DNA from 3 places in the Pantoea phytobeneficialis genome. Region 2 is predicted to be linked to each of the others. Evidence: predicted binding sites of a transcription regulator. Region 2 holds the regulator's gene; each other region holds the start of a gene.
The links. The regulator CRP, encoded in region 2, controls carbon source genes, mostly activating them, when cyclic AMP is high. The targets are predictions, from matches to a motif close to ATGTGANNNNNNTCACAT.
Positions count from the first base shown of each region.

Region 1: CTZ24_RS14390 (NupC/NupG family nucleoside CNT transporter) is a predicted target of CRP. The motif match lies at 2,306-2,323, and genes of this name have one in related genera.
Region 3: CTZ24_RS01675 (YjcB family protein) is a predicted target of CRP. The motif match lies at 4,821-4,838, and genes of this name have one in related genera.

Region 1 is NZ_CP024636.1:3,097,042-3,104,702, forward strand. Features, by position in the region: gene CTZ24_RS14385 (LLM class flavin-dependent oxidoreductase) at 1-858, opposite strand, end outside; gene CTZ24_RS14390 (NupC/NupG family nucleoside CNT transporter) at 1,051-2,241, opposite strand; gene CTZ24_RS14395 (Nramp family divalent metal transporter) at 2,575-3,855, shown strand; gene CTZ24_RS14400 (DUF2502 domain-containing protein) at 3,925-4,278, opposite strand; gene mgrA (L-glyceraldehyde 3-phosphate reductase) at 4,438-5,427, opposite strand; gene CTZ24_RS14410 (thiamine pyrophosphate-binding protein) at 5,643-7,289, shown strand; gene glk (glucokinase) at 7,451-7,661, shown strand, end outside.
Region 2 is NZ_CP024636.1:3,985,793-3,993,453, forward strand. Features, by position in the region: gene CTZ24_RS18585 (hydrolase) at 1-323, shown strand, start outside; gene CTZ24_RS18590 (YheU family protein) at 326-544, shown strand; gene CTZ24_RS18595 (phosphoribulokinase) at 606-1,475, shown strand; gene CTZ24_RS18600 (OsmC family protein) at 1,523-1,927, opposite strand; gene crp (cAMP-activated global transcriptional regulator CRP) at 2,230-2,862, shown strand; gene CTZ24_RS18610 (YccS/YhfK family putative transporter) at 2,921-4,996, shown strand; gene argD (bifunctional acetylornithine/succinyldiaminopimelate transaminase) at 4,998-6,218, opposite strand; gene CTZ24_RS18620 (aminodeoxychorismate synthase component II) at 6,306-6,881, opposite strand; gene CTZ24_RS18625 (putative adenosine monophosphate-protein transferase Fic) at 6,923-7,516, opposite strand; gene CTZ24_RS18630 (YhfG family protein) at 7,506-7,661, opposite strand, start outside.
Region 3 is NZ_CP024636.1:374,581-382,241, reverse strand. Features, by position in the region: gene CTZ24_RS01705 (Na+/H+ antiporter) at 1-503, opposite strand, end outside; gene CTZ24_RS01700 (NCS2 family permease) at 644-1,993, opposite strand; gene CTZ24_RS01695 (glutathione S-transferase family protein) at 2,347-3,012, opposite strand; gene soxR (redox-sensitive transcriptional activator SoxR) at 3,062-3,538, opposite strand; gene soxS (superoxide response transcriptional regulator SoxS) at 3,622-4,050, shown strand; gene CTZ24_RS01680 (hypothetical protein) at 4,232-4,648, opposite strand; gene CTZ24_RS01675 (YjcB family protein) at 4,949-5,230, shown strand; gene CTZ24_RS01670 (ATP-grasp fold amidoligase family protein) at 5,285-6,235, opposite strand; gene CTZ24_RS01665 (MATE family efflux transporter) at 6,244-7,500, opposite strand.

The sequences.
Region 1 (7,661 bases), 890 kb from region 2:
CAGCACTTTATCGTGGCGTTCGCCCTCGTTGGCGGCAGCTAACAAGCGCTGTGCACCGACGCTCTGTGGTTTTGGCAAGCCGAAGGTATAACCGCTTTCCGCCAACTGTTTCCCGGCCGTTTCGCGAATGTACTCGGCACGTTCCCAGGCCTCTTTTTCGGTGCTACCGAGGATGGGGCGGAAAGAAATGTTGAAATCAATTTCCCGCCCCTGTTTTGCGGCGGCAGCACGAACGCTGCGCACCGTCTCTTCTGCGCCTTTCAACGGTTCGCCCCACAAGGCGAACACATCGGCATGGCGTGCCGCGACATCAATCGCTTCTGCTGACGAACCGCCAAAATAGATCGGCAGCTTTTTCTGCAACGGCTTAATCGCGGAGAACGCCTGCTCGGCCTGGTAGAACGTTCCCTGGTGATTGTAGGGTTGCGTCGATTCCAGACTCAGCTTCAGCACCGTCAGAAATTCATCGGTACGCGCGTAGCGTTCGGCTTTATTGAGGAAATCACCATCGCGGCGTTGTTCACTGTCGCTGCCGCCGCTGATGATATGCACCGCCAGGCGGCCATCGGTGAGGTGATCGAGCGAAGCCAGTTTGCGCGCGGCAAGGGTGGGTGCCACAAAACCTGGGCGATGGGCCAGCAGGAATTTCAGCGTCGAAGTATGGGCGGCGGCATGGGCGGTGACGAGAAAACCGTCCGGTTGATCGGACCAGTAACCGACCAGGATGCGGTCAAACCCGGCGTCTTCATGGGCGCGGGCGAAGCGGGCGATGTAGTCTTTATCAAATAACGGGCCGTTGGCTGGAATGATTTCGGAGGCGAGGCGGTGGCCAATCATGCCAAGAAACTGAATGCTCATAGTGTTCTCCTGATGTGAAGTCATGGAGAAAAGCTACGGGCGCGGGCGGTGGCAACGGAAATTCAATATTGTGCAAAGGTTTTGCGTTTTGACGTGAAGCAGCGTCAGGCGCGGAGAGCGGGGTAAAAAAAGGAGATATAACGGATAGGAATAATAAAGAAGAGAAGGGCGAGCCGAAGCCCGCCTTTAACATCAGAAGCCCAGCACCAGACCGGCAATCGCAGCGGAAAGCACGCTCACCAGGGTAGAGCCGTACAGCAGTTTCAGACCGAAGCGGGACACCACGTTGCCCTGTTCTTCGTTCAGACCTTTAATCGCACCTGCCACAATCCCGATAGAGGAGAAGTTAGCAAAGGAGACAAGGAACACTGACAGAATACCTTCCGCATGCGGTGACAGCTGACCGGCAATTTTTTGCAGATCCATCATCGCCACGAATTCGTTAGAAACCAGTTTGGTCGCCATGATGCTGCCAACCTGCAACGCTTCGTTGGAAGGCACGCCCATCACCCAGGCAAACGGATAGAAGACATAACCCAGCACGCCCTGGAAGCTGATGCCGAAGATCACATCAAACAGCGCATTCAGGCCGGAAATCAGGGCGATAAAACCGATCAACATCGCCGCAACGATAATCGCCACACGGAAACCGGCAAGGATGTATTCGCCCAGCATTTCGAAGAAGCTCTGACCTTTGTGCAGGTCCTGCAATTGCAGATCTTCTTCGCTATCGACGCGGTACGGGTTAATCAGCGACAGCACGATAAAGGTACTGAACATGTTCAGTACCAGCGCGGCAACCACATATTTGGGTTGCAGCATGGTCATGTAAGCGCCAACGATCGACATAGACACTGTGGACATCGCGGTAGCCGCCATGGTGTACATGCGGCGCTGTGACATTTTGCCGAGGATATCCTTATAGGCGATAAAGTTTTCTGATTGTCCCAGAATCAGAGAGCTGACGGCGTTAAAGGATTCCAGCTTGCCCATGCCATTGATTTTTGACAGCACGGTACCGATGCCACGAATCACCCACGGCAGGATGCGGAAATGTTGCAAAATACCGATCAGGGCGGAGATAAACACAATCGGGCACAGCACATTCAGGAAGAAGAAGGCGAGGCCTTTTTCATTCATATTGCCGAACACGAAGTTAGTCCCTTCTGCGGCGTACTTGAGCAGATGGTCAAACAGGCCTGCAAACCCTTTCACGAAGCCAAGACCCGCTTCAGAGTTCAGGAAGAACCAGGCCAACAGAACTTCAATCACCAGAAGCTGAACGATATAGCGAATACGGATGCTTTTACGATCGTGACTGACCAATAAGGCCAGCACGGCTACCACCACCAATGCCAAAAGAAAGTGCAAAATATGGGACATGTCGGCTCCAAATTTGAGGAGGGTTGTATTTTGCTGCGTATTCTATGTAACGCGTTACTTAAAAACGAGATCTAAACCACATTATAAGTATTAACTATCGACATATTTTTAAGATTAGTCTCAACCATCACAACTTCTTCACACACTTGTTACAACAAAAATAACCACAAAGTCATTGTCTATAAAATGAGCCGAGGGTAGATTGATTCCTGTTGCACACATTTTGGCAAAACCTGGCTTTACCGCAATGTATAGCAAAGGCTATACTTTATAGCACTATCTATTAAAGCGATAACTATAACCATATTTCACTTGCCGCGCCTGCCCCGTAACCTGTTCGGGTCAACAAGCGTTAAGACAGGGTCAAAAACTATGTCAGAAAGCCGCACCGCTGAGCGCGCTGCTCGCGGAGCCAGAAACATAAAACTTGCCTTGCTGGGACCGGCCTTCATCGCGGCTATCGGTTATATCGATCCCGGCAATTTCGCCACCAATATTCAGGCGGGGGCTGCGTACGGCTACAAACTGCTGTGGGTGGTGGTCTGGGCGAATATCATGGCAATGCTGATTCAGCTCATGTCAGCTAAGCTGGGTATCGCTACCGGCAAAAATCTCGCGGAACATATTCGCGATCGCTTCCCACGTCCGGCGGTATGGTTTTACTGGGTACAAGCCGAAATCATCGCTATGGCGACCGACCTGGCCGAATTTATCGGTGCCGCGCTGGGCTTTAAGTTGTTGCTTGGTATCTCGCTTTTCCAGGGGGCGGTGCTGACCGGTATCGCGACCTTCCTGATTCTAATGCTGCAAAATCGTGGACAAAAGCCCCTCGAATTGGTTATTGGCGGGTTGCTGCTGTTTGTGGCCGCGGCATATATTGTTGAGTTGTTCTTCTCTCAGCCCAAAGTCAGCGAGTTGATTACCGGCATGGCGCTGCCATCCTTGCCGACGGCGGATGCGGTATTCCTTGCTGCCGGCGTACTCGGTGCCACCATTATGCCGCATGTGATTTATCTGCATTCGGCACTGACGCAATACGGTAATCAGGGCACCAAAGGACAGCGTTACTCCTCCACCAAACTGGATGTGGCGATTGCCATGACCATTGCCGGGTTTGTTAACCTGGCGATGATGGCAACCGCAGCGGCAGCGTTTCACTTCAGCGGTCACACCGGCATCGCCGATCTGGATCAGGCGTATCTGACGCTGCAACCGTTGTTAAGCCATGCTGCGGCGACGGTATTTGGTCTGAGTCTGGTGGCAGCAGGGTTGTCTTCTACGGTGGTGGGAACCCTCGCCGGGCAGGTGGTCATGCAGGGCTTTATCCGTTTCCAGATTCCGCTGTGGTTACGTCGCGCTATTACCATGCTGCCTTCTTTTATTGTGATCTGGGCAGGCTGGGATCCGACACGCATTCTGGTGTTTAGTCAGGTGCTGCTGAGCTTCGGTATCGCACTGGCGTTGGTGCCGCTGCTGTTTTTTACCGGCAACCGTGAGCTGATGGGGGCTGAGATGGTTAACTCACGTCTGATGCAAACCGTCGGTTGGGTGATTGTCGGGTTAGTGGTGGCGCTGAATATTTATCTGCTGGTCGGGCAGGCGCTGGGATTATAAAAAAGGTGTGCAGATGCACACCTTTTTGTTGTAGCGGCGCGATTTATTGCGCAGAGGAATAAGCCGAAATTAGTAACGGTCGCGACCGTGGTCATGGCCGTGACCATGTCCATGATGGTCATGACGATGCTCATAACGCCAGCGCTCATGACGGCGACGTTCCTGCTCGCGTTTCCACGCCTCATGTCGACGCCACTCCTCATGACGCCACCAACGATGATCGTGATAACGATAGCGATCATTCCACCAACGCGGTTCGCGCCAGCGGCCACCATCCCAGTAGTAACCTCGATGATCGCGATCGCCTAAATGCAGGGTGATGCCAGGGGCCAGATTAATGGTGGCACTACTGGCATGGGCTGTGTGTAGTGCCAGTGGGGACAGCGTTGCCAGCAAAGCGGCAAACAAAATTCCACGTTTCATAATTCTCCTTTCCGGCAGCTTATCGATTGCTACCGTTGCGCTAGTCTGCCAGATCGGACCAAAAAGACCTTAAGACGTAGTCTGAATACATTGAGGATAATCTGAAATAAGAGTTTTCTGCCGGAAGGGAAGCCCGGCTTTGGCCGGGCGGGAAAGCGGTTACACCAGAATCGCGTTGATGGCCTCTAACTCTGCTTCGCTCAGCGCAGGCTGGCTCAGCATGGCAACGGCATCATCAATTTGCGCAGTTTTACTGGCACCAATCAATACTGAGGTGACGCGGGTATCACGCAGCACCCAACTCAGCGCCATCTGCGCCAGTTTCTGGTCACGCTGCTGTGCAATGTTTTGCAATGCACGGACCTTGGCCATTTTTTCCTGTGTCAGTTGGTCTTCACGCAGGAATTTGCTGCCGCTGGCCACCCTTGAATCCTCGGGAATACCTTGCAGATAACGGTCAGTCAGAACGCCACCAGCCAGTGGTGAGAAGGCGATGCAGCCGACGCCATTGTCGCCCAATACATCCAGCAACCCTTGTTCCGGCGCGCGCTCAAACATCGAGTAGCGTGGCTGGTGAATCAGGCAGGGCGTACCGAGGTCGCGCAGAATGGCAATCGCTTCAGCGGCGCGCTCTGCCGGGTAATTTGAGATGGCGGCATACAGCGCTTTGCCCTGGCGCACCACCTGATCCAGCGCCCGCATGGTTTCTTCCAGCGGGGTTTCCGGGTCCGGACGATGGTGATAAAAGATATCCACGTATTCCAACCCCATGCGTTTCAGGCTTTGATCGAGGCTGGAAATCAGATACTTGCGCGAACCCCAGTCACCATAGGGGCCATCCCACATGGTGTAACCGGCTTTGGTGGAGATTAACAACTCATCACGATAGCCACGGAAATCCTCCCGCAGAATGCGCCCAAAATTCTCTTCAGCCGATCCCGGCGGCGGTCCGTAGTTATTTGCCAGGTCAAAATGCGTGATGCCGCAATCAAAAGCGTGGCGCAGCAGTTCGCGGCTGTTATCAACCCGGGTGCTGTCGCCAAAGTTGTGCCACAAGCCAAGCGAAATCGCTGGAAGTTTCAGGCCACTACGACCACTGCGGCGATATTGCATCTGTTGATAACGTTCGGGATGGGGAAAAACACTCATGCAGCGTTCCTGTCTCAAAGGGGGAGAAAGTGTCATCAGCATAGCAGTGTATGCGTTTACACTAATGGCAAACGCGTCGGCGATCGCAACTTACGGATTTTTCCGTCATCGTAACGTTCTGTTGCCAGATCATTCTGAGAAATGATGTTGAAAATCTAACCAATTCAGCCGCATCGCTAATACTCCAGATATAACCCACCAAGGAGTCGCTGCGCATGAAAACCCTCAAAGTTGGCGAATTTTTGTTGATGCGTTTACAGCAAGCGGGGATCCGGCACCTGTTTGGCGTGCCGGGGGATTACAATTTACAGTTTCTCGATAGCGTCATTGCGCATCCCGATATCACCTGGGTCGGCTGCGCTAACGAGCTGAATGCGGCCTATGCGGCGGATGGTTATGGCCGTTGTAACGGCGCTGCCGCCTTGCTGACCACTTTCGGCGTCGGCGAGTTAAGTGCGATCAACGGTATCGCTGGCAGTTACGCCGAATATGTACCGGTGATTCATATCGTGGGTGCACCGGCCAGCCAGGTACAGAGCCAGGGGGATTGTGTCCATCATTCTCTGGGCGATGGCGATTTCCGTCACTTCAGCCGTATGGCGCAGGAGGTGAGTGCGGCGAGCGCGGTGCTGACCGCAGAGAATGCGGTACAGGAAATCGATCGCGTGATGGGTGAAGCCCTGTATCAACACCGCCCTGGTTATTTGCTGTTGGCGGTCGATGTTGCTCAGGCCGAGGTCACCTTACCGCTGCCATCCTCTGCCATCACGTCGCTTCCTTCCGCGGTAGATGCCTTTGCGACAGCGGCGGAAGCTATGCTGTCATCGGCTCAACATGTGGCGCTGCTGGCCGATTTCCTTGCCGCGCGCTGGCAACTGCAATCCCCCCTGGCTGCCCTGCGTCAGCTGCGTGCCATTCCTGCCGCCACCCTGTTGATGGGCAAAGGCGTGCTGGATGAGCAGCAGCCAGGCTTTGTCGGCACCTATGCCGGGGAGGGCAGTACGCCAGCGGTGCGGGCGGCCATAGAAGAAACTGACGTGACTGTCTGCGTCGGTGTTCGTTTCACCGATACCTTAACCGCCGGTTTTACCCAGCAGCTCCCCACAGAAAAACTTATCGACCTGCAACCGTTCCATGCTGTGGTTGCCGGGGAAACCTTCTCGCCCTTAAGCATGGCAGAAGCGCTGGGCGTGCTGGAACCTTTGTTCCGACGTTATGGCGAACGTTGGGCTATCGGTGGCATGGCGACACGGGAAGATACATCGGATGATGATGCTTTCATCAGTCAGCATGCCTTCTGGCAGGCAATGCAGCGTTTCCTGCTGCCAGGTGATATTATCCTTGCCGATCAAGGTACTGCCGCCTTTGGTGCCGCCGCTTTACGCCTCCCCGAGGATGTGCAATTGCTGGTTCAGCCGCTCTGGGGTTCGATTGGCTATACTTTACCCGCCGCCTTTGGTGCGCAAACCGCGCAGCCGCAACGGCGGGTAATTCTCATCATCGGCGACGGTTCGGCTCAGTTAACCATCCAGGAGCTGGGATCCATGCAGCGCGATGGTCAGCAGCCGATTATTTTTCTTCTCAATAATGAAGGTTATACCGTCGAACGCGCGATTCATGGCGCGCATCAGCGTTACAACGACATTGCGCAGTGGAACTGGACTGCGCTGCCGCAGGCGCTCAGTCTGACGGGAGAAGCGCAAAGCTGGCGCGTCAGCGAAACGGTGCAACTGGAGGCGGTGATGGCACGGCTGGCGAATAATCAGCGTTTGTCGCTGGTGGAAGTGGTGCTGGATAAAGAAGATATCCCACCATTGCTGCGTAAAGTGACTGCCTCGCTGCATCAGCGCAACGGCGGCTGAATTCGGACAGTTGCCTCTGTGCAGTCCAGCCACTGCATGGCAGGATGTGGTCGCACCTGAGTGATTACGCCCATCTGACGCACTGATGGGCGTTGTTGTTTTATTGGCAGGCTTTTATAGTGTCTTGCAATTATTTATGACCCAAGCGGAGCAGCAGAAGAATGACAAAATACGCCCTGGTCGGCGATGTGGGCGGCACCAATGCCCGTCTCGCCCTGTGTGAGGTGGAAACCGGTGCCATCTCCCAGGCCAAAACATTCTCAACAGCAGACTATGACAATCTCGAAGCGGTGATTCGTCACTATCTGGATGAGCAGAAGCAGGATATTAAAGATGGCTGCATCGCCATTGCCTGCCCGATCACCGGCGATT
Region 2 (7,661 bases):
CCCTGCGCCGCCTGCGCGACTTTGACGATGCCGTCACCTCCAGAGCACACGGTTTTGTCGACGCAGGCGATTATTATCATCGTGCCAGCGCGATGCCGCTGCTGACCGGGGTACGCAAACCGCTGCTGATCATCCATGCTAAGGACGATCCCTTTATGACCGACGCAGTAATACCGAAGCCGGAGCAACTGTCGTCCTCGATTCAATATCAGCTGACGCAGCAAGGCGGCCATGTCGGCTTTGTTGGCGGTACGCTGCTACGACCGCAAATGTGGCTGGAACAACGCGTGCCGCAGTGGCTATCAACTTACCTGGATGTATGATCGTGATTATTCCGTGGCAACAACTTGAAGCTGAAACGCTGGAAAACCTGATCGAAGCCTTTGTATTACGCGAAGGCACCGACTACGGTGAACAGGAGCGCAGTCTGGCGCAAAAAGTCGCTGATGTGCGTCGCCAGCTGGAACGCGGTGACGCAGTACTGGTGTGGTCAGAACTGCACGAAACCGTCAATATCATGGCACGCGGTGAATTTCGCGGCTAATGCACATCCCGGCTTTTCGTGCTAACAATGCTCATCGCCGGACTTCACAGGGAGCTTTGTTATGTCAGCCAGGCATCCGATCATTGCCGTTACCGGTTCCAGCGGCGCCGGAACCACCACCACCAGCCTTGCCTTCCGCAAAATATTCCAGCAGTTGAACCTGCATGCGGCGGAGGTCGAAGGTGACAGTTTTCATCGCTACACGCGCCCTGAGATGGACATGGCGATCCGCAAAGCGCGCGACCTTGGCCGTCATATCAGCTATTTCGGCCCGGAGGCCAACGATTTTGGCCTGCTGGAGCAAACCTTTAAGCAATACGGTAAAACCGGTCTTGGTCAGTCGCGCAAATATCTGCATACCTATGACGAGGCCGTGCCGTGGAATCAGGTGCCGGGTACCTTCACCCCGTGGCAGCCGCTGCCGGAAAACACCGATGTGTTGTTTTATGAAGGCTTGCACGGCGGGGTGGTGACGCAGCAGCACAACGTGGCTGAACACGTCGACTTATTGGTAGGTGTGGTACCGATCGTCAACCTTGAGTGGATTCAAAAGCTGATTCGCGACACCAGCGAGCGCGGCCATTCACGCGAAGCGGTGATGGATTCGGTGGTGCGTTCGATGGAAGATTACATCAACTTCATCACCCCGCAGTTCTCACGCACCCATATCAACTTCCAGCGCGTACCCACCGTCGATACGTCTAACCCGTTTGCTGCGCGTGAAATTCCATCACTTGATGAAAGCTTTGTGGTGATCCATTTCCGTGGTCTGGAAGGTATTGCCTTCCCCTATCTGCTGGCGATGATTCAGGATTCCTTTATCTCGCATATGAACACCCTGGTGGTGCCCGGCGGCAAAATGGGTCTGGCGATGGAGCTGATTATGACGCCGCTGGTGCAGCGACTGATTGAAGGCAAACGCATCGAATAATCAAACATAACCGTAACGGCGCGATTTATCGCGCCGTTACGACCGGGCTAGAGTTCAATAACCTCGTAGCTGTGGGTGATTTCTACCCCTTTGCCCAGCATAATCGCTACCGAGCAATATTTTTCAGCCGACAGATCAACCGCCCGCGCCACTGCTTTATCGCCCAGCGCTTTGCCGGTAACAATAAAATGCAGGTTGATATGTGTGAAAATGCGTGGCGCTTCTTCACGACGTTCCGAGGTCAGTTTGACCTCACAATCCTTCACATCATTGCGCCCTTTTTGCAGGATCGACACGACGTCAATCGCGCTGCAACCGCCTGCCGCCATCAGCACCATCTCCATCGGGCTCGGTGCTTTGTCGCCCGAATTGCCATCCATTAATATCTGGTGACCTGATGAGGATTCTCCGAGAAAGGTAAGCCCTTCCACCCATTTAACCCGTGCCTGCATTATTCTTTCTCCTGAATAGGCTGATTTGCCGCCAGAGTACGCTTTCACCTGAGAAACAGCAATCCAGACTAATCGCCCTTTTGCTGAAGCGAGACAACAGAAGACAGCTAGCAAAAGCTGTGCTACAAACAGAGCTGAAAATATTTTCGTCGCAATAGACGAAGGCGGGAAGAATCAGAAGCCTGGCTTAAGAGTCCACCCGAATAATTTTCCTTAACAGGAAGCGCTCTACGATTTCACCGCCTGACAGGGAAAACTGCCCCCTGTGTTTTGGGCACGATTACAACAGAGGATAATAGCGAATGGTTCTCGGCAAACCGCAAACAGACCCTACACTCGAATGGTTCCTGTCCCATTGCCATATTCACAAATATCCATCCAAAAGCACCCTGATTCATCAGGGTGAGAAAGCGGAAACGCTCTACTACATCGTGAAAGGTGCCGTTGCGGTGCTGATCAAGGATGAAGAAGGCAAAGAGATGATTCTCTCCTACCTCAATCAGGGGGATTTCATCGGCGAGCTTGGCCTGTTTGAAGAAGGTCAGGAACGTAGTGCCTGGGTACGAGCCAAAACTGCCTGCGAAGTGGCTGAAATTTCCTACAAAAAATTCCGTCAGCTGATTCAGGTAAACCCGGATATTTTAATGCGTCTTTCGGCGCAGATGGCGCGTCGCCTACAGGTGACATCAGAAAAAGTGGGCAACCTTGCCTTCCTTGATGTGACCGGTCGCATTGCGCAGACGCTGCTCAATCTGGCCAAACAGCCCGATGCCATGACCCACCCGGACGGGATGCAGATCAAAATCACCCGTCAGGAAATTGGTCAGATCGTCGGATGCTCACGCGAGACAGTTGGCCGTATTCTGAAAATGCTGGAAGATCAAAACCTGATCTCCGCACATGGTAAAACCATCGTCGTTTACGGCACCCGCTAATTTCTTCTCACCCACGGCGTGATGGCAGCATCACGCCGTTTTTGTCTGCGATGAGCTGATGTGGCGTCGAATCATCTATCATCCCGAAGTGAACTATGCCCTGCGGCAAACGCTGGTGCTGTGCCTGCCCGTGGCCCTCGGCTGGCTGTTTGGCGACCTGCAAAAAGGCTTGCTGTTCTCCTTAGTGCCCGCCTGTTGCAACATCGCCGGTCTTGATACGCCCCATAAACGCTTTTTTAAACGCCTGATTATTGGCGGTTCCCTGTTTGCGACCGGCAGCTTTCTGATCCAGTGGCTGACGGATTATCACGTCCCCCTGCCGCTGATTCTGCTGGTGCTGCCACTATTAGTGGGCGTGACGGGTGAGATCAGCCCGTTGCATGGCCGCTTGTTACCCGCCACGCTGATTGCCTCCATCTTTACCCTGAGCCTGGTGGGACGTATGCCGATCTGGGTGCCTCCGCTGCTCTATATCGGCGGGACCTTGTGGTATGGGTTGTTCAACTGGTTCTGGTTTTGGCTGTGGAAAGAGCAGCCGATGCGCGAGTCGCTGAGCCTGCTGTACCGTGAGCTGGCGGATTATTGCGATGCCAAATATACCCTGTTGACGCAGCTGACCGACCCGGAGAAAGCGCTGCCGCCGTTGCTGGCACGCCAGCAAAAAGCGGTAGATCTGATCACCACCTGCTACCAGCAAATGCATATGCTGTCGGCCAGCCGCGATAACAGCCATAAACGCCTGACGCGTGCCTTTCAGGTGGCACTCGATTTGCAGGAACATATCTCCGTCAGCCTGCATCAGCCGGAAGAAGTGCAAAAGCTGGTGGAGCAGAGCCATGCTGAAGCGGTGATTCGCTGGAATGCCAAGACCATCTCCGCCCGTCTGCGCTTGCTGGCCGATGCCATTTTGTATCACCAGCTGCCGGAACGGTTTCAAATGGATAAGCAGCTGGGTGCGCTGGAAAAAATTGCCCGCCAGCACCCGGACAATCCGGTGGGGAATTTCTGCCTGTATCACTTCAGCCGCATTGCGCGCGTGCTGCGCACCCAGAAACCGCTGTATACCCGTGATCTGATGGCCGATCGCCAACGGCGTCTGCCGTTTTTTCCGGCGCTGCGCAGCTATCTGTCGCTGAAATCCCCCGCCTTACGCACCGCTGCACGTTTTGCCGTGATGCTGATGTTTGGTAGCGCGCTGGCGCTGTTCTTCAACATCCCCAAACCTTACTGGATTCTGATGACCACCATGTTCGTCAGCCAGAATGGCTACAGCGCCACTCGGGTAAGAATTCAACACCGAGCGCTCGGCACCTTTGCCGGGCTGTTGATTGCTGCCGCCTCGTTACGCTTTGACGTACCGGAATCCATCACCCTGTTGTTTATGCTGGCGATCACCCTCGCCAGCTATCTGGTGACACGTAAATATTACGGCTGGTCAATGATTGGCTTTACGGTGACGGCGGTGTATTCGCTCCAGTTGCTGTCACTGAATGGCGCGCAGTTCCTGCTGCCACGCATGATGGATACGCTAATGGGATGTCTGATTGCCTTTGGCGGCATGATTTGGCTGTGGCCGCAGTGGCAGAGCGGCTTACTGCGTAAGAATGCGCACGATGCGCTGGAAGCCGACCAGGAAGCGATGCAATTATTGCTCGGACCGGAGCAGTCACCGGAGAAACTGGCGTATCAGCGCATCAAGGTCAACCAGGCGCATAACGCCATGTTTAACTCGCTGAATCAGGCGATGACCGAGCCGGGCTTCAATTCGCAGTACCTGAAAGATATGCGGCTCTGGGTGACGCACAGTCAGTTTATTGTCGAACACATCAACGCCATGACTATCCTGGCACGCGAACATACCATGCTGACGCCTAAGTTGGCGGAAAGGTATCTGCAATCCTGTGAGATCGCGCTGCAACGCTGTCAGCAGCGGCTGGAGCATGATGGCCCCGGTAACGACAGCAATATTCTGGAAGCACCGGAAAACATCAATGAGGGGGCGGTAACGATTGTCGAGCAGCATGTGAAGCGCATTCTGCAACACCTGAACGTGATGCACACCATCTCTTCTCTGGCATGGAGCCAGCGACCACATCATGGCCGCTGGCTGACCGGACTACGGGTGAAAAACTGAGTTACGCCGCCAGCACCTTCTCGATAGCCACTGCGAACCGCGCCATACCCTCTTCGATATCGGTCGGTTCAATCACCAGTGACGGTACAAAACGGATCACATCATTGCCAGCAGTCAGGATCATCAGACCTTCGGCGGCAGCGGCATGCAGAATGTCACGCGCCTTGCTGGCATGCTGCGGCTTCAATGCCGCACCGATCAACAGACCTTTGCCACGAATATCCGTGAACAGGTCAAATTTGCTATCCAACGCTTTCAAGGCTTCCACAAACTGCTGACGGCGTGATTCAACACCGTCCAGCACGTCAGGGGTGTTGATGATGTCGAGCGCCGTTTCGGCAATCGCACAGGCCAGCGGGTTGCCGCCGTAAGTGGTGCCATGCACGCCGGGAGCCATCACCGAGGCGATTTCATTGGTGGTCAGCATCGCGCTTACCGGGAAGCCGCCGCCCAGCGCTTTCGCGGTGGTGATGATATCCGGGGTGATGCCGTAGTGTTCGTAAGCGAACAGCTTGCCGCTACGGCCCATGCCGCTCTGCACTTCGTCCAACACCAGCAGCGCGTTGTGCTCATCACACAAGGCACGCAGGCCCTGCATAAACTCAGGAGTGGCAGGCATCACACCGCCTTCGCCCTGAATCGGTTCGACCACGATGGCGCAGGTGTGATCGTCGATCACCGCTTTTACCGCCGCCAGATCGTTGAAGGGAACATGCACGATATCAGCCGGTTTCGGGCCAAAGCCGTCGGAGTATTTCGGCTGACCACCCACTGATACGGTAAACAGCGTGCGCCCGTGGAAAGCGTTATGGAAGGCGATGATTTTGCTTTTGAACGGACTGTGTTTTTTGCAGGCGTAGTAGCGCGCCAGCTTAAACGCGGCTTCGTTAGCTTCGGCACCGGAGTTACCAAAGAACACGCGATCAGCAAAGGTCGCGGCAATCAGTTTACTCGCCAGACGCAACGCCGGTTCATTGGTGAACACATTGCTGGTGTGCCACAGGGTTTCCCCCTGGGTTTTCAGTGTCTCCACCAGCGCCGGATGGCAGTGGCCCAGCGCAGTCACCGCGATGCCGCCAGAGAAATCGATATATTCTTTGCCCTGTTGATCCCAGACTCGGCTGCCCTTGCCTTTTACCGGCACAAACTGCGCTGGTGCATAAACAGGCAAAATAACGTTATCGAACGTTTCCCGGGTTACCGCTAGCTTTTCTGCTGCCATTGCCTACCTCATCGGATTATTTGTTGAGCTGACGTGAAATTATAATCACAAAATATGCATAAAAAATCACACAAAGGCAAACACAACTTAAGTCTTCAGGAAATTCGCCAGAAGCTGATGGCCCTGCTCGCTGAGGATGCTTTCCGGGTGAAATTGCACCCCCTCGAGTGGCAGCGTTTTATGGCGGAATCCCATGATCTCATCCGGTTCACCATCACGCAGGCTCCAGGCGGTAATTTCGAACTCTTCAGGGAGGGTCGCGCGCGCCACAATCAGCGAATGGTAACGGGTGACGTTGAGCGGATTATTTAACCCACGAAAGACACCGCTGTCGTTATGGCGAATCGCCGACGTTTTGCCGTGCATCACCTGACGCGCGCGTACCACCTGCGCGCCATACACCTGGGCAATGGCCTGATGGCCAAGGCATACGCCAAGGATCGGTAAGCGGCCAGCAAAACGGCGGATCGCCGCCAACGAGATGCCGGACTGATCCGGAGTGCAGGGGCCAGGCGAAATCACCAGATGAGTGAGCGGTAGCGCCTCCATTTCGTCGAGGGTGATGGCATCGTTGCGCACCACCCTGACGTCAGCACCCAATTGGCAAAAGTATTGGTAGAGATTCCAGGTGAAGGAGTCGTAATTATCGATTAACAGCAGCATAGCGCCCTCAGGCAGGTCAAACCGCCGCTATTCTACGCATTTTAGCGGGCGGGGCTTACCACTTTTGCAAACTGCGCACTGAGCAGAGTTAAATCGCCACCTACCGCCTCGCGAATCGCCGCACGCCAGCTATCACGGTCCAGTTTATCCCACGTCAGCAAATAGCCTGCGTGCAACGCCAGTTGCTCGAAGAAGATGCGTTGTGCGCGGCCATTCCCGGCCCGGAACGGATGCAGCACATAAATCTCGCAGTAGTAATGTGCCAGACGCCTGACAAATTCATCCTGCGCCAGATGGCTCAACCCGTCTTCATCCGCCAGTGCACTCATCAGGTTGTTACCCTCTTTCTCGATGTAGGCGCAGTGACAATATGGCGTCTCGTCGCTCCAGATATCTACCGTGCGCAGCTCACCGGCCCAACTGTAGAGATCCTGAAACAGGGTGCGATGAATATGACACAGCCATGGCATCCCCCTGCGCTGCGGCCCCAACTCCAGGGTGGCAAGCCGTGCCGCGCTGAACGCCAGTTCGGCTTTACGCAATTGGGCGCTGTCGTGAATATCCAGGCGATTCTTCAGCACGCTGTCGTTATGCCACAGATAGGGATCGCGTACCGCCAGTGAGTTATCCGCCATATTGCCTCCTTAACGAGGTCAGCCGTTCGTCGGCCTGTTCAAGCGTGATGGCCGGTTCGCTCAGCATATAGCCCGCCAGACGGCAGCTGGCCTGATAGCTGGCAGCACGGCGCTGTTGCCACAGCGTGGCTTTCTGTTTGTCGGT
Region 3 (7,661 bases), 720 kb from region 2:
GCGACAGCAAACTTGAGAGACACCAGGCCGGATGCGTCGTTCATCAGGGCTTCGCCCTGCACAATCGACATGATTTTTTTCGGGATGCGCCCTTCCCCAACGATACCGGAGAGCGCCACCGCATCGGTCGGTGACAGCACCGCCGCCAGCGCAAAGGCCGGAATCAGCGGGATACCCGGCACCAGCCAGTAAATCAGATAGCCGATACCCACCACGGTGATCAGCACCAGCACCAGCGCCAGTCCGATGATCTCACGACCGTGATGCAGAAATTCGTTAATCGGTGTTTTCCAGCCGTCGGCGAACAGCAAGGGCGGAATAAACAGCACCAGAAACAGTTCGGGATCAAAATCGACATGCAGACCAAAGGTCGGCCAGGCGAGCATTGCACCGGCCGCGATCTGCACCAGCGGCAGCGGGATTTGAAACGGCAAGATACGTGCCGCAACACCAGAGAGTGACACAACCAGTGTCATGATGAGAATGGTAAAGAAGATTTCCATGCTTTCCTTAGGCGAATCATTTTCGTTAAAGCGATGTTTGTTGCGCAGGAAAGTGTAAAACAAAACGCCGCACGACGGGAAAACCCGACGTGCGGCAGTACAAGGAAAGCGAATAATTCGGATTTCAGGAAAATTTCAGGTCAGATGGCCCAGCCACCGGCGTAGAAAGCCACCAATGCCACAGCAATCACCACCGTACCGATATTCAGCTTGCGCCACTCACCGGCAAACAGGCGACCAATCACCAATGCCGCGAAGCCGAGCATAATGCCGGTGACGATGTTGCAGGTCAGCACGATAAACACCGCCGTCAGCAGGCCGGACATGGCATCAACGAAATCATTGAAATCGATTTTCGCCACGTTGCTGAGCATAAGCAGACCGACATACATCAGCGCCGGAGCAGTAGCATACGCCGGCACCAGATACGCCAGCGGCGACATAAACAGAATCACCATGAACAACAGACCCACTACCACCGCCGTCAGACCGGTTTTACCGCCCGCCGCCGTACCGGCCGCCGATTCGATATAGACCGCCGCCGGGGAAGCGCCCAGCAGACCGGCAAACAGGCTGCTGACAGAGTCGGTGGTCAGGGCGCGGCCACCATTGATGATCTGGCCGTATTTATCCAGCAGATTAGCCTGGCCGGCCACCGCCCGGATGGTGCCGGTAGCATCAAACACCGCCGTCATCACCAGCGCCAGCACCGTCGGCAGCACCGCGGGTTTGAGCGCGCCCATGATATCGAGGCTGAACACCAGCGACTGACCGCTGGCATCTTTCAGGCTCGGCATGGCAAACAGCCCCTGATATTTCACTGCCGGATCAAAAATCAGTCCGACAATCGAGATCGCCACAATGGTCAGCAAAATGCCGCCAGGGACACGGCGCTTCTCCAGCCCGAAGATCGCCGCCAGACCCACCAGCGCCATAATCACCGGGAAGGAGGCGAAGTGGCCCAGTTCAACCGGCAAACCCGCCGCCGGGTTTTTCACCACCAGGCCAACGCTGTCAGCCGCGATCAGCAACAGAAACAGGCCAATACCGATGCCGGTACCATGCGCTACGCCCATTGGCAGGTTGCGCAGAATCCATGCTCGGATGCCGGTCACCGAGATCAGGGTGAACAGCAGCCCCATCAGGAACACCGCACCAAGCGCCACCGGCACGCTGATGTGCTGACCTAGCACCAGGCTAAAGGCGGTAAACGCCGTCAGCGAGATAGCGCAGCCAATCGCCATCGGCAGGTTGGCCCACAACCCCATGATGATCGAACCGAAACTCGCCACCAGGCAGGTAGCGACGAATACCGCGGTCGGTGAGAAGCCCGCTTTGCCGAGCATACCCGGTACCACGATGACGGAGTAGACCATCGCCAGGAAGGTGGTTAAGCCCGCCAGCACTTCCTGACGCACGCTACTGCCGCGTGCTGAAATATTGAACCAGCCGTCCAGTTTTCCACTGGCCGGGCGAGATTCGCCAGACATAATTAATCCTCTGAATTTTTGCTGTTGTGAGTGGCCGCACGACTGACGTTTGCCTGCCATCCTGGTGCACGTTTCTCCAACGGAGAAACAACGCAAACGTTTACGTAGTCGCGTATTTCTGGTCGTAAAAGGGGGAACTCAGAAAAAAGGCAAACGATTATCCGGTGATTGGCCTGAGATTTTCAACTGCTAATCTGCATCGATACAGGATAATCCTCATTGCATAACAGAAATGCAACGTAGTTTCGCTGCCCCGGCGTGCGCGAGTTTCAGTGGAACAGACTGGAAATTATAGGAATTTTTATGCGCATTTTTGTTGCGCAACCAAATGATAGCCGGGTTGCGCAACATGATTATTGGCTGAAATTGATCGGGCCACCCTGCTCAATCGCCCGCTGCCAGGCGGCGCGTTGTTCCAGCCCTTCCAGCCAGTGCTGACTGGCAGGCATATCACGCAGGCCGGTACGCGCACGCATCGCCAGCAGCGGAAAACTCATCTGAATATCGGCGATGCTAAAACGATTACCGGCGAAGTAAGGGTGCTGACTCAGGTGCTGTTCAATCACATCCCCATGTAATCTCAACTGCTTGTTCAGCCAGGCTTTCTGGATCCCGGCGCTCAGAGCCTTACCGGCCGGGCGCAACAGCCAGGGCACCGGTTTTTTACCCAACTGCCCGAACACCAGTTTCATCACCAGCAGGGGCATCAACGACCCCTCGGCGTAATGCAGCCAGTAACGCGCCGCAATTTGCGCATCTTCATCGGACAGCTTTAATCGATATTCGGCGTCATATTTGTCGGCCAGATACTCCAGGATTGCGCCAGATTCCGCGATCACGCGATTGCCATCGGTGATCACCGGAGATTTCCCCAACGGATGGACTTTCTTCAACGACTCGGGTGCCAGCAGGGTGCCTTCACGTTGGTAACGTTTGATCTGATAAGGCACTGACAGCTCTTCCAGCAGCCACAGCACCCGATGTGAACGAGAATTTTCAAGATGGTGAACAGTGATCATCATGGCTTCCTGACCAATGGTTGGACCAGCAAGTATAGATGATGTCGCCTCAGCGTTTCTGCTCGTCCTGTTGCGGATCGAGCAAAACCGCCCCTGAACCTTGCTCGCCCAAACGGTCGCCAGGGTTACGCAATGGACAGTCACGCATTGACAGGCAACCACAGCCGATACAGCCATCAAGATCGTTACGCAGCCGCGTCAGGGTTTCGATGCGTTTATCCAGTTCCTCACGCCAGTGCTGCGTCAGCGCATCCCATTCCTGGGTCGACATGCGCTTGTTAGCCGGCACATGCATCAGACTGTCGCTGACCGTGGCGAGGGGAATACCAATGCGCTGCGCAATTTTAATGATCGCCACGCGGCGTAGCACATCACGGCTGTAACGCCGTTGGTTGCCGTTATTACGCGTACTGGAGATCAATCCTTTGGTTTCGTAAAAGTGCAAAGCCGACACCGCCACACCGCTGCGCTTCGCCACTTCACCCGGCGTCAGCACCGGTTTCGGGTAGTTGCGTTCTTTTTTCATTTCGCTCTTTACCTCAAGTTAACTTGAGGAATTATACTCGCTCCCCATTGAAACTTCGAATCTCTACTCAGAAGGATGTGGTTATGATGCAAGAGGAAATCATTCATTCACTGACTCACTGGATCGATCAGAATCTGGATAAAACCCTGTCGATTGATGAAGTAGCGGCGAAATCAGGTTATTCCAAATGGCACCTGCAACGTATGTTCCGTACCGTGACGAAACAAACGCTGGGCGGTTATATCCGCGAACGCCGCTTAACGCTGGCCGCTGAGGCTCTGCGTCAGACACAACGTCCGGTATTTGATATCGCTATGCAGTACGGCTACGACTCACAGCAAACCTTTTCCCGCGTGTTTCGCCGTCAGTTCTCGCAAACGCCCACCGCGTATCGCCATACCATGCGTCGCCAGGCGATGATTCAGCGCCCACGTCTGGTGAGCTTTGATTGCAACGAGAATATGGCCAGCTTTACCCAGCGTACTACCGGCGAGTGCTGCCCGGTTCGCTAACCTTGCCTGCGCGCCCCGCGCGGGCGCTCCCTGCCCTGTCTATTCGTGCGCGATAAATCGCGCCGCTACAAATCCGTGGTAACGCCATAAATTTCCGCACGCTGCCGATACGTGCGCGATAAGTCCGTGGCAACGCCATAAATTTCCTTACGCTGCCGATACGTGCGCGATAAATCCGTGGCTACGCCATAAATTTCCGCATGCTGCCGATACGTGCGCGATAAATCCGTGGCAACGCCATAAATTTCCGCATGCTGCCGATACGTGCGCGATAAATCCGTGGCAACGCCATAAATTTCCGCACGCTGTCGATACGTGCGCGATAAGTCCGTGGCAACGCCATAAATTTCCTTACGCTGCGGATACGTGCGCGATAAGTCCGTGGCAACGCCATAAATTTCCTTACGCTGCCGATACGTGCGCGATAAATCCGTGGCAACGCCATAAATTTCCGCATGCTGCCGATACGTGCGCGATAAATCCGTGGCAACGCCATAAATTTCCGCACGCTGTCGATACGTGCGCGATAAGTCCGTGGCAACGCCATAAATTTCCTTACGCTGCCGATACGTGCGCGATAAGTCCGTGGCAACGCCATAAATTTCCTTACGCTGCCGATACGTGCGCGATAAATCCGTGGCTACGCCATAAATTTCCGCATGCTGTCGTTGCGGCGCGATTTATCGCGCGAATCCTCTACCAGCATCGATAAATTTTTTTCTACCATACCAGGTATAAATTTTGTTCAAACTTTCAAATCGGATGATATAATGTGACCCAAGTCACAGTTTAATGCGTAGTTCGACGGCCTGAAGGGCCTCCCTGACCTTCCTTCTCTGCCGCCAGTGATGTCCGATGAATGTCAGGGATGTTACTGATTCATAGAGGTTCGTTGCAGATGGCTACTTTAACCACCAGTCTTATCGTTATGCGCTGGGAATTGCTGAGCGCAGTAATGATGTTTTTCGCCAGCACCCTGAAAATTCGTTTTCGTCAGAACAGCCACCATGTGATGGCGCTGATGTGCGGCGGAATCGGCCTGGGTATGTCCTGCTGGTTTGTCACTGGCCTGATGGGGATCACCCTCAGTATGGAGAATCTGCATAACTTTATGGAAATCTCCAAAAATGCCTTTGTTGAGGTGATGAGCCAGACGCCTGCTGACTGGCCAATGCCTTGATCGCTACCCATAAAAAACCCCGCGTTGCGGGGTTTTTTATTTTGCTGTGTGATTTCAAATTTTCTTCAATACGGCCGGGATGTTGACATCCTCCACCGTTCCGTCGGGTGTCTGTGCACCAAGACGGTCCTGAATCCACATATCACCCATCATCTGATTAAGTCCACGATCCAGCCCGGTGACCATCCCCGCGCCAGGCGTAAAGGTCAGCTCACCAAAGAAAACCTGCTGCTCGTGGATATACCAGTCAACGCGCACATAATCGAAATCACTTGCCAGCTTCTTGCTCAAGACTAACGCGTGCTGTAACGCGGCCATTTGCGGCGAGATATCCAGGCCGGTATCGCGAATCTTGTGATACGCCTCGTCTAAATTGTTAACGTAAAAGTTCATGGATAACAACGGCCTACATCGGTTGTAAATCACCTGAAGCACATATTCAAAGTTGCCATCACGTTTATTAAACATATGGAACTTGTAATCAATGGGCGCGTTTTTCCCATCACCAATGTATTTTTCTACCAGAATGCGCGGTTTGATATAGCGGTAGTGGATCTCGCGCGCTTCATCCGCATAGTCTTTTTTCAACCAGGTTTGGCATTTACTGATGATCTGCTGTTTCTTCAGCGCATCTGGCTCTTCCAACAGGATTTCGACCATATTCGAACCGTGGTTCGGTTTGATGACCGTATTTTTCCAGCTCGACAGGGTATGCAGTGAATGAGGATCGCTGGTTTCATACACCAGCGGGATCAGATATTCGCTGCCCACCTTCTCAGCAACGTAATCACGCACCGAGTATTTATCCGACAGGCGACCATAGTTCTGGTAATCGCCATAGACAAACTTGCGATACAGCACCTTCTCATTAAACACTTTGGGCTGACGCAAATTGGGTAACCGACGAAACCTACGGAAGTAGTACAGACGGTCCTGGTAAGCCCAGGGCATTTTTTTGATGAAATACCGCACACTTCGTCTGAGTTCATCTTTCAACTTGAGCATATCTAACCTCATTTGTAGGTTTTGTAGTTGAGCGAGGAAACTTGAATCTTAAAAATGGCGCCATTTCTGAAGAAGTAATTCATCACCGTAAGGGACAGAAGTTCAGTAATGAAGACGCTCCAGGCGGCCCCCATGATGCCGTAGCCCTGAATAAGCCACCACGAGAGCGGCAGGCTGATCGCCATCAAGCAGATAATTTTTCTGAGCAGATAGTTAAACCCTCCTTCCTTGACCATGTAGCGGTACGCCACGGTTCCCATTGCGGAGAAGCTGGACGCTATCGACAACACGGTAATCAGACTTCCTGACTGCGTGTATTCGTGACCATACAAAGCAATGATGATTTTTTCGCCGTATAAGGCGATGACAAGTAACAAGAGCAATGAAACACCCAAAACATAACCGTTCAGGCGCGCCGTCAGCTTGATAGCAACGCTGCCGCGCTCCCTGAAAATCTCTGAAAAGCTGGAGGTGATAATGGCCAATGGAATGAAGGTCCATGAGGCCGATATGGTGTTGGCGGCGGCGAACAAGCCAAGCTCACGCGCCGAGGCGATACCCACCAGAAACATCTGCGCAGTTTTCACCTGTACCGAAATAAAAATGCTGGAGATCGCCAACGGTAAACCGGCATACAGCAGATAACGCAGATAAGCGCCGCGTTTGCTGCGTGCAGGTGCCTGCTCCTGGTTTTCACGGTAGAAGTTGTAGCGTTTGATGGCGTAGGGAACCAACGTCACCACCACAATCGATAAGGTCAGCCAGATGGGGTTGAGCCGGAACCAGGCAATGGCGAAACTGAGTGAAAAACCCAGCAGCAGACCGATTGAGTTGGCAATGGTATTGAGCCGTGAAGCCAGACGCGCGTTGTTATACACGCTGAACGTGTCCTGGGTAACGAATACCGAAGCGATGAACGAAGCCAGCGCAAACGCAAGAAAGTTTTCCTGCATGTTGTACCAGACCCAAATCAACACCGGCACCGAGGTCAATACCAGGAGCGCAAATCGCAACGTGCGTGCCACGTTCATCAGGCGCACACCTTTTGGCTCACTTTTGCTGATGGTTTTGAACAGTATCGTTTCGGTGCCAAACATCGCTACGGTCTGCACCATAGAAAACAGTGAGGTGGAAAACGCCATTTGGCCGAACACCGTCGGGCCGAAGGATTTTGCCACATAGGAAGTCACAAATATGACGCCGAAAACCGAGACGATCTTCTCAGACATCATCCAGGCGGCATTTGACATTACGCTTAATTTCATCAACTCGTCCTTAGTATTACTTACTGCAACTACTTTCGGTACAACGTCCTTGAAAGAATTAAACAAGCGCTAATTGGGCCTGACTTAAATTAATATCTTCAAACCATGCTGGTCCGAAAAAGAGGACTCGCGTCAGGATTCAGACAATGAATTCAGGATAA